DNA from 4 places in the Nocardioides sp. ChNu-99 genome. Region 3 is predicted to be linked to each of the others. Evidence: predicted binding sites of a transcription regulator. Region 3 holds the regulator's gene; each other region holds the start of a gene.
The links. Region 3 encodes LexA, which represses DNA repair genes until DNA is damaged. Its sites were predicted from a motif close to TCGAACANNTGTTCGA; they were not measured.
Positions count from the first base shown of each region.

Region 1: the regulator LexA is predicted to act here: its motif matches at 1,127-1,142, upstream of KK617_RS12890 (HNH endonuclease signature motif containing protein).
Region 2: the regulator LexA is predicted to act here: its motif matches at 1,003-1,018, upstream of KK617_RS05190 (HNH endonuclease signature motif containing protein).
Region 4: the regulator LexA is predicted to act here: its motif matches at 1,352-1,367, upstream of ruvC (crossover junction endodeoxyribonuclease RuvC).

Region 1 covers NZ_JAHWBL010000038.1:3,874-6,051, forward strand. Annotated here, with positions in the region: gene KK617_RS12880 (hypothetical protein) at 1-408, shown strand, start outside; gene KK617_RS12885 (class I SAM-dependent methyltransferase) at 375-1,031, shown strand; gene KK617_RS12890 (HNH endonuclease signature motif containing protein) at 1,248-2,178, shown strand, end outside.
Region 2 covers NZ_JAHWBL010000009.1:46,973-49,150, forward strand. Annotated here, with positions in the region: gene fdhD (formate dehydrogenase accessory sulfurtransferase FdhD) at 1-824, shown strand, start outside; gene KK617_RS05190 (HNH endonuclease signature motif containing protein) at 1,165-2,178, shown strand, end outside.
Region 3 covers NZ_JAHWBL010000004.1:103,852-106,029, forward strand. Annotated here, with positions in the region: gene KK617_RS02935 (alkaline phosphatase D family protein) at 1-15, opposite strand, end outside; gene KK617_RS02940 (hypothetical protein) at 156-584, opposite strand; gene lexA (transcriptional repressor LexA) at 694-1,449, opposite strand; gene KK617_RS02950 (LysM peptidoglycan-binding domain-containing protein) at 1,820-2,178, shown strand, end outside.
Region 4 covers NZ_JAHWBL010000007.1:40,686-42,863, reverse strand. Annotated here, with positions in the region: gene ruvB (Holliday junction branch migration DNA helicase RuvB) at 1-31, opposite strand, end outside; gene ruvA (Holliday junction branch migration protein RuvA) at 87-689, opposite strand; gene ruvC (crossover junction endodeoxyribonuclease RuvC) at 686-1,321, opposite strand; gene KK617_RS04225 (YebC/PmpR family DNA-binding transcriptional regulator) at 1,460-2,178, opposite strand, start outside.

The sequences.
Region 1 (2,178 bases), on a different contig from region 3:
GTGCAGGCGCTCGGCAACGCGTTCGGCAACCTGCACCAGCCGCCGTACGTGCTGCTCGACGGCGACGACCGGAGCGGCACGAGCACCGGGGGCGAGAACCTGGTGGTCAACCTCGACCGGCTCGACCAGATCCGCCGCGTCCTGGTGTTCGCCTACATCTACGAGGGTGCCCCGAACTGGGCGGCGGCCGACGGCGTCGTGACGCTGTACCCGGCGGGCGGCGCCGCCCCCATCGAGGTGCGTCTCGACGAGCCGGCCGCGGACAAGCGGTTCTGCGCCATCGCGCTGCTGACGAACGAGGGCGGCTCGCTCGGCGTGCGCCGCGAGGTGCAGTACGTCGCGGGGTGGCAGCCCGAGCTCGACAAGGCCTACGGGTGGGGCATGAACTGGACGTCCGCCAGCAAGTGAGCGGCGCCGACCCGACCCTGTGGCAGCGCGTGGCCCGCGCGCAGGCCGGTGACGACTACGCCCGGGCCTACGCCGAGCGGTTCCGGGCGATCGAGCGCGACGGCGGCGACGTGCACGGCGAGGCCGCCCTGGTGCGCGCGCTCGTGCCGGGGCCCGCGCGCGTGCTCGACGCGGGGTGCGGCACCGGTCGCCTGACGGTGCGGCTCGCCGCCGACGGGTACGACGTCGTCGGCTGCGACGTCGACGCCGCGATGGTCGAGGTGGCGCGCGCCGAGGCGCCGGAGCACGACTGGCGGGTGGCCGACCTGGCCACCCTCGACCTCGGCGTCGTGTTCGACGCCGTGGTGCTCGCCGGCAACGTGCTGCCCCTGCTCGAGCCGGGCACGCTGGACGGCGCCTGCGCTGCGCTGGCGCAGCACGTGGCCCCCGACGGGGTGCTCGTGGCCGGGTTCGGGCTCGACGCCGCCCACCTCCCGGCCGGCTGCCCCGCGACGCCGCTGGCGTCCGTCGACGCGGCCATGGCCGCCGCCGGCCTGCGGGCAGGGGAGCGGTGGGGTGGGTGGGCGCGCGAGCCGCTGCCGGAGGCCGACCCCGGGTACGTCGTGGCGACCTGGCGGTCGTAGCGGCGGGGGCGGGGCCGGTGGTCGAGGTGGCCGCGCCCGCTGGTGGTTGAGGTGGCCGCGCCCGCTGGTGGTTGAGGTGGCCGCGCTAGCGGCCCTCGAAACCACGTCCGAGGCGTGCCGGAGCTGGCACAAGCAGAGGCTGACCTGCGGAAACTCCTCCTGTGGACAACTCCCGATCCGGTCGGGAATGTCGGTGGTCGCTGTTGTGATGGGTCCATGACCGAGACCGCGCTGCACCCGCTCGCCGGGGTCGCTGCGCGTCTGCACGCCGACCTCGACGACGGCTTCGACCTGGGTCTGCTGACGCTCGGCCCCATCGAGACGGGTGCCGCAGTGGTCGAGCTCGAGCGGGCTGCGCACCGTCTTGCCGCGCTGCAGTCGCGGTTGTTGACCCACGCCACCGAGGTGCGCGTCGAGGACGCCACGGGCGCTCCGTCGACCGCAGTCTGGTTTGCGAACGCCACCCAAGTGACCCGGGCGGAGGCCCACCGCCGCGTCCGCACCGCAATTGCGGTGGACGAGCGGTACGACGCCCTCGCCGCCGCGGGCGCGCTCGGTGCGGTCTCGCCCGGCCAGACTGAAGTGATCGTGCGGGCGCTGGACGACCTCGGCGACGACCTCGACGTGGATGTTCGAACGGAGGCCGAGCGGACGCTGGTCGGGTTCGCCCGTGAGCACGACGCCAAGGCCCTGCGGGTGCTGGGCCGCCGGATCCTCGACGTCGTCGCCCCCGCTGTCGGGGAGGCCCGTGAGGCGGAACTGCTCGCCCAGGAGGAACGGGAAGCCGCCGCGAAGGTGCGGTTGACGATGCGCGAGGACGGTCAGGGCTGTGTCCACGGCCGGTTCACGGTGCCGGAGATGCACGGGGCGATGTTCGCGAAGATGCTCGATGCAATCGCCTCACCCCGGCGAAGCCACCTCCGCACTGGGGCCCTCGACGGCGCCGACGACGGCACCGTCGACACGGTCGACGCTCGGCCCGCGCGGGAGCGGCGCGGCCAGGCGTTCGTCGAGCTCATCGAGCGGATGCGCGACGCCAACCTCCCGGACGCTGCTGGTGCCGGGGCGACGGTCGTGGTCACCATGCAGGTCGACACGCTCACCGGCGGACTCGCAGCGGCGTCACTCGACACCGGCCACCGCATCT
Region 2 (2,178 bases), on a different contig from region 3:
CGGGAGCGCCGGGCGGCTCGGGCGGGCCGGGAGGTACGGCCGTGCTGGCCCGCCGTACCCGCGAGGAGCACCTGGCGGTCGAGGAACCGCTGGAGGTGCGCGTCGCGGGCGCGCCGTACGCCGTCACCATGCGCACCCCCGGCGACGACTTCGACCTCGTCGCCGGGTTCCTGGTCGGCGACGGCGTGCTGCGCGCGCCGACCGACCTGGTGGAGCTGCGCTACTGCGCGGGCGTGGGCCCCGACGGGCTGCAGACCTACAACGTGGTGGACGCCGCCGTGTCCCCCGTCGCGGCCGCCGTCGCCGCGACCCGCGGGCGGCGGGTGGAGGGCACCAGCGCCTGCGGCGTCTGCGGGCTGGAGTCGATCGACGCGGTCGCCACCACCTCGAGCCACGACCTGGGCGACGACCCCACCGTCGTCGACGCGTCCGTGCTGGCCGCCCTGCCCGACGGCCTGCGGGAGCAGCAGGGCGACTTCGAGCGCACCGGCGGGGTGCACGCCGCCGGCCTGTTCACCGCCGCCGGCGACCGGCTCGTCGTGCGGGAGGACGTCGGACGCCACAACGCCGTCGACAAGGTGGTCGGCTGGGCGCACCGCGAGCAGCGCCTCCCCCTCCGCGGCACCGTGCTGCAGGTGAGCGGACGGGCGTCCTTCGAGCTGGCGCAGAAGGCGGTCATGGCCGGCATCCCCGTCCTCGCCGCCGTCGGCGCGCCCTCGTCGCTCGCCGTCGAGCTCGCCCAGCGCACCGGCCTGACCGTCGTGGGGTTCTCCCGCGGCGATCGCCTCACCGTGTACGCCGGCGGCGACCGCGTCGGCGGGTGACGGGGGGCGGTCCGGGGTCGGGGGCGGTCCTCGGTCCGGTGGTCGAGGTGGCTCCGGTCGGTGGTTGAGGTGGCCGCCCCAGCGGCCCTCGAAACCACGGGGTTCGACGCGGCTGTGCCCTTCCCGGTGGTTGTGGCGGCCGCGCTCGACCCGGTGGTTGAGGTGGCCGCCCCAGCGGCCGAACCGGTGGTTGAGGCGGCCGCCCCAGCGGCCCTCGAAACCACCTCGAGAACGGTCGCCGGCCGAGGGGCTCTGGCGACGCTCAGACTCCTAGATCTTCTTTCCCCAGCCCCCGCTCTCGGACCCGGAACTGTCGGTGGTCGCCCCTAGCGTTGTCCGTATGAACCACCCGAGCACCGCCGTCGTCGAGGCCCCTCCGGCCATCGACTCGACGGCGCTGCTCGCAGCCGCCCGAGCCGCTGCAGCGGCTCAGCGCGCGGCGGAGGTGGCGGCGTTCGTCGCGGTCGCGGACTGGGCCGACGCCCACACCGACGGCACCGTGGGCGACCCGATCGGCCCGCTCGGGCTCTGGTCGGAAGACCCCACCTCGGTCCCCGGCGGGGATCGGTTCCTCGAGCTCGGCGGTCCGGGCGCGCCGCTGGTCTCAGAGTTCTGCTTGTACGAGATCTCCGCAGCCCTCGGCCGCTCCGTCGCCTCCGGCCGACCGCTCGTCGGTGACGCGATCGAGCTGCGCCACCGCCTCCCCCGCCTCTGGGACCGTGTCCTCGCCGGGGCCGACCCCCTGACGCAGAAGCAGGCGCTGCCAGTGTGGCGCGCGAGGAAGATCGCCGCCCTCACCCGCACCCTCACCCCCGAGGCCGCGGACTTCGTCGACCGCAACCTCGCCCCCCTCGCGCACCGCGCCACGATGCCGACCGTCGAGCGCCTCGTCGCCGAAGCGGTAGCCCGGTTCGACCCCGAGAACGCCGAGCTGGACCGGGCGGACGCCGACGCGGGTCGGTACTTCGCGATCGAGACGACCCCCGCCGACAGCGCGTCGCCGTGGACCGGAGTTGTCGCCGTGCACGGATCCCTCGACGTCGCCGACGCCCTCGACCTGAACAACGCCGTGCAGCGAGTGGCGGCCGACCTCGCCGCCGCCGGATGGGACGCCGACCTCGACGTCCGCCGCTCCATGGCGGTGGGCGAGCTCGCCCGGCGACAGACCGCGCTCGACCTGGACGGCGCCGACCCAGACCGGGACACGCCGGTCGGCTCGACCCGGACACCTGCGCGGCAGGTCGTGCTCTACGTCCACCTCAGCGACGCCGCGACTGCCTCGCACCGCAGCGGCGACGGAATGGACGCAGGACCCAGCATCGACCCCGCCACCGGCAGCGTCGGAATCGACCTG
Region 3 (2,178 bases):
TGAGGCCTCGGTCACACCTCATTGAACGACGAAAAACGGGCCAGGTCCCGCGAACGGTGATGTGAGCACCGTCCGGACGGCGGGAGTTCACCCGGAGGTCGACTGGGTGGGTGGGGCGGCGGGTGCGGGCGGCGGGTGCGGACGGCGGGTGCGGGTCAGAAGAAGGAGAGCACGTAGCTGCCGAGCAGCGCGACGATCACGAGGAGCGCCACGATGCGGGCCCAGGTGGGGATGGTGCTGGTGTGGTCGTCGGTCGCGGGCTGCGACGCCGGCACGTCGCGCAGCTCCGGCGGGTCGTCGAGGTCGCCGTCGTACGTCGCGCGGCCGAGCCCCGAGGGATGGTGACGCCGGGCCTCGAGTTCGCCGGAGCAGCGGTCGAACCAGGCGTCGACGGCGCGTGCGTCGTACACCTGCGAGCGGTGGACGAGGGCGAACGGCCGGGTGTCGAGGGGGCCGGGGTGGAAGCCGGTGCGGCGGCCGCGCTGCACGTCGTCGAGCAGCGTCGCGACGTGCCGGTCGACCGCGGCGATGTCGTAGCCGTCGGCGGCCTCCAGCACGGGGAAGCGGGGCGCGTCAGCCGACATGGCACCTCCTCGGAGCGGGTCCCCGCAAGGGTACGGCGCACCCCGCCCGACCGGGGCATCGACCGCGGGTGGGACGGCCGGTGCCCGGGCGGGCGCGGGTGCAGGTGGCTCAGAGGCGGCGCAGGACCGCGGTGACCTTGCCGAGGATGGTGGCGTGGGTGCCGTCGATCGGGTCGTACGCCGGGTTGTGCGGCAGCAGCCAGACCTGGCCGTTCTTGCGCTGGAAGGTCTTCACGGTGGCCTCGCCGTCGATCATGGCCGCGACGATCTCGCCGTTCTCGGCGTTGGGCTGCTGGCGAACCACGACGTAGTCGCCGTCGCAGATCGCGGCGTCGACCATCGAGTCGCCGGAGACCTCGAGCAGGTAGAGGGTGCCGTCGCCGACGAGCTGCTGCGGAAGGGGGAAGACCTCCTCCACGCGCTGCTCGGCCAGGATCGGGCCGCCGGCGGCGATGCGCCCGACGACCGGCACGTACGTCGCGGCCGGCTGGGCGTCGCCGATGCCGGTCTCGTCGAGGACGGCGTCGAGGTCGGGGTCGGTGACGGAGGAGACGGCGGCGCGCTCGGGGGAGCCGGGGGTGACGACCTGGATGGCCCGCGGCCGGTTCGGGTCGCGGCGCAGGTAGCCCTTCTCCTCCAACGCCTTGAGCTGGTGGGCGACCGAGGAGGAGCTGGTGAGGCCGACCTGCTCGCCGATCTCGCGCATGCTCGGCGGGTAGCCCTGGTCGTCGAGCGCCTGCGTGATGACGGCGAGCACCTTGGCCTGGCGGGGGGTCAGGCGGGCCTGGCCGGCGGCGGGCTCGGGAAGGGCGGACAGGTCCTCGACCGTGGCGCCCGTCTCGTCGCTCTTGCTGCTGCTGGCCATCTCCGCCTTCTTCCCGCGCCGGGGCGCGCTCCGTCTGCCTGTTCGGTGGACCGGTTCCGTCGTGCGCCCGGGCCACCGTGCCGCTGCGTCGGGCATCGGGCCGGGCCCGGTCGACGCAGGTCACGCTAGTCGTTCGTGACCTCCGGCATCAAACATCTGTTCGAACCGGCGTGTCGGTCGGCGTGCGGGGAGGCTCGAAGAAATGTTCGACTGCACCCTTGATTGGTTCGAACACCTGCTCTACTGTCGAGCACGTGTTCGATCGAACGGATGATCGACAGTGGGTCTGGAGCGGTTGCGGATCAGAACTGTCGGTGGCCGTCGGTAGACATCAGCTCGTCCGACCCGACTCCTTCCCCTGGAGGTCATCATGAGCAGCACGTACGCCGTTCCCGCCGTCCGCACCCGTCGTCCGGCCGCGCCGCGCTCCGTCGCCGCGCAGTCCGCTCGTCGCAGCACCGTGCGGCTCACCCACCGGGGTCGTGTGGTCGTCGTCGCGCTCGCGCTCCTGGTGATGCTCGCGCTCGGCGTCGTGCTGGGCTCCGTCTCGTCCGCTACCGACGAGCCCGGCCCGACCGGCACGACCGAGACGGTGCGCGTCGGCGCTGGCGACACGCTGTGGGCCATCGCGTCGGAGCGGGCCGCCGACGGCGAGAGCGTCCAGAGCGTCATCGACGAGATCCGCTCCCTCAACGCGATGTCGAGCGGCTCGCTGCAGGCTGGTCAGCT
Region 4 (2,178 bases), on a different contig from region 3:
CCTCGGCCTCCGCCGCCGTCAGGGTGCGCAGGTGGGCCTCCTCGGCGGCGCTGAGGTGGTCGTCGTACCCCTGCTCGTCGCCCACGTCAGGCCTTGCTCAACGTGCGGAGGGCCGCGCGCAGCAGCGCACCGACGTCGGGCGCGTCGCCCGCCTCGGGCGCGACCGCGTCGACGGCGCGGTCGGCCTCCTTCGCCGACCACCCCAGCCCGACGAGACCGCTGTGCACCGGCGCGCGCCACGCGTCGCCCGGCGCCACGACCGGCTGGCCCGGGGCGACGACGGTGCCGGGGGCGCCGATGCGGTCCTTCAGCTCGAGGATGATGCGCTGCGCGCCCTTCTGCCCGATGCCGGGGACCCGCGTGAGCGTCTTGACGTCCTCGTCGGCGACCGCGCGGCGCAGGTCGTCGGGCCGCAGCACCGCGAGCATGGCCTGGGCCAGCTTGGGCCCGACCCCCGACGCGGTCTGCACCAGCTCGAAGACCTGCTTCTCGTCGTCGTCGACGAAACCGAACAGGGTCAGCGAGTCCTCCCGCACGACGAGGCTCGACGCGAGCGTGGCGCGCTCGCCGCGGCGCAGCGTGGCGAGCGTCGCGGGTGCGCACAGCAGCTCGACACCGACACCGCCGACCTCCAGGACGGCGCTGGTCAGGCCGACCGTGGCGACCTCGCCTCGGACGAACGCGATCATCTCTTCCTCCCGTGGGCGGCGACGGCCGCGGCGTACCGGTTCGGTGCGGTGGTGCTGGTCGTGCCGGACGTGCTGGGCGTGCCGCTGGCGCCCCGGGGCGTGCCGGCGACGCGTGACGTCGCCCGAGCGCCGGCCACCGCGGCCTCCAGGCGGTCCTGCGCCCCGCCGCGCCAGATGTGGGTCACGGCGAGGGCCAGCGCGTCGGCGGCGTCGGCAGGCTTCGGCATCTCGGAGAGCCGCAGGATCCGGGTGATCATGGCCCCCACCTGGGCCTTGGTGGCGCGGCCGCTGCCGGACACGGCGGCCTTGACCTCGCTCGGGGTGTGCAGCGCGACCGGGATGCCTCGGCGTGCGGCCACGACCATGGCGATGCCGCTGGCCTGGGCGGTGCCCATCACCGTGCTGACGTCGGAGCGCGCGAAGACCCGCTCGATCGCCACGACGTCGGGGCGGTGCTCCTCGATCCAGGCCTCGACACCCTTCTCGATCGTCACGAGCCGGACCGGCACGGCCTCGGTGGCCGCGGTGCGGAGCACGTTGACGTCGACGAGGGTCAGGGGACGGCCGACGCTGCCCTCGACGACACCCATGCCGCAACGGGTCAGGCCGGGGTCGATCCCGAGCACGCGCATCCGTGGTCCTCCCGACGCGAGGTGGTGGTGTCGAACGTGTGTTCTAGCGCGCCACCGTAGCCCGCTCGCGGGCCGTGGGCGGTACGACGCGCCGCCGTGCCGCCGTGCCGCCCTCGTGCCGCCCTCGTGCCTCCGCCGTCAGGCGTCCTCGAGCTCCGCCATGACGTCGTCGGAGATGTCGAAGTTCGCGTAGATGTTCTGCACGTCGTCGAGGTCCTCGAGCACGTCGACGAGGCGCAGCATCTTGCCGGCGGCGTCCTTGTCGAGCTCGACCTTGAGGTCGGGGCGGAACTCGGCCTCGGCGGAGTCGTAGTCGATGCCCGCCGCCTGCAGCGCGGTGCGGACGGCGACGAGGTCGGTGGCCTCGGAGACGACCTCGAACGCCTCGCCGATGTCCTCCACGGCGTCGGCGCCGGCCTCGAGGGTGGCCTCGAGCACGTCGTCCTCGTCCACCGTGCGCGCGTCCTGCGCCGCGGGCACCACGACGACGCCCTTGCGGTGGAACAGGAAGGAGACCGAGCCCGGGTCGGCGAGCGAGCCGCCGTTGCGGGTCATCGCGGTGCGGACCTCCATGGCCGCGCGGTTCTTGTTGTCCGTGAGGCACTCGATGAGCATCGCGACGCCCGCCGGCCCGTAGCCCTCGTACATGATCGTCTGGTAGTCGGCGCCGCCGGTCTCCGCGCCCGAGCCGCGCTTGACGGCGCGGTCGATGTTGTCGTTCGGGACCGAGCTCTTCTTCGCCTTCTGGATGGCGTCGTACAGCGTCGGGTTGCCCCCGGGGTCACCGCCGCCCATGCGGGCCGCGACCTCGACGTTCTTGATCAGCTTGGCGAACATCTTGCCGCGCTTGGCGTCGA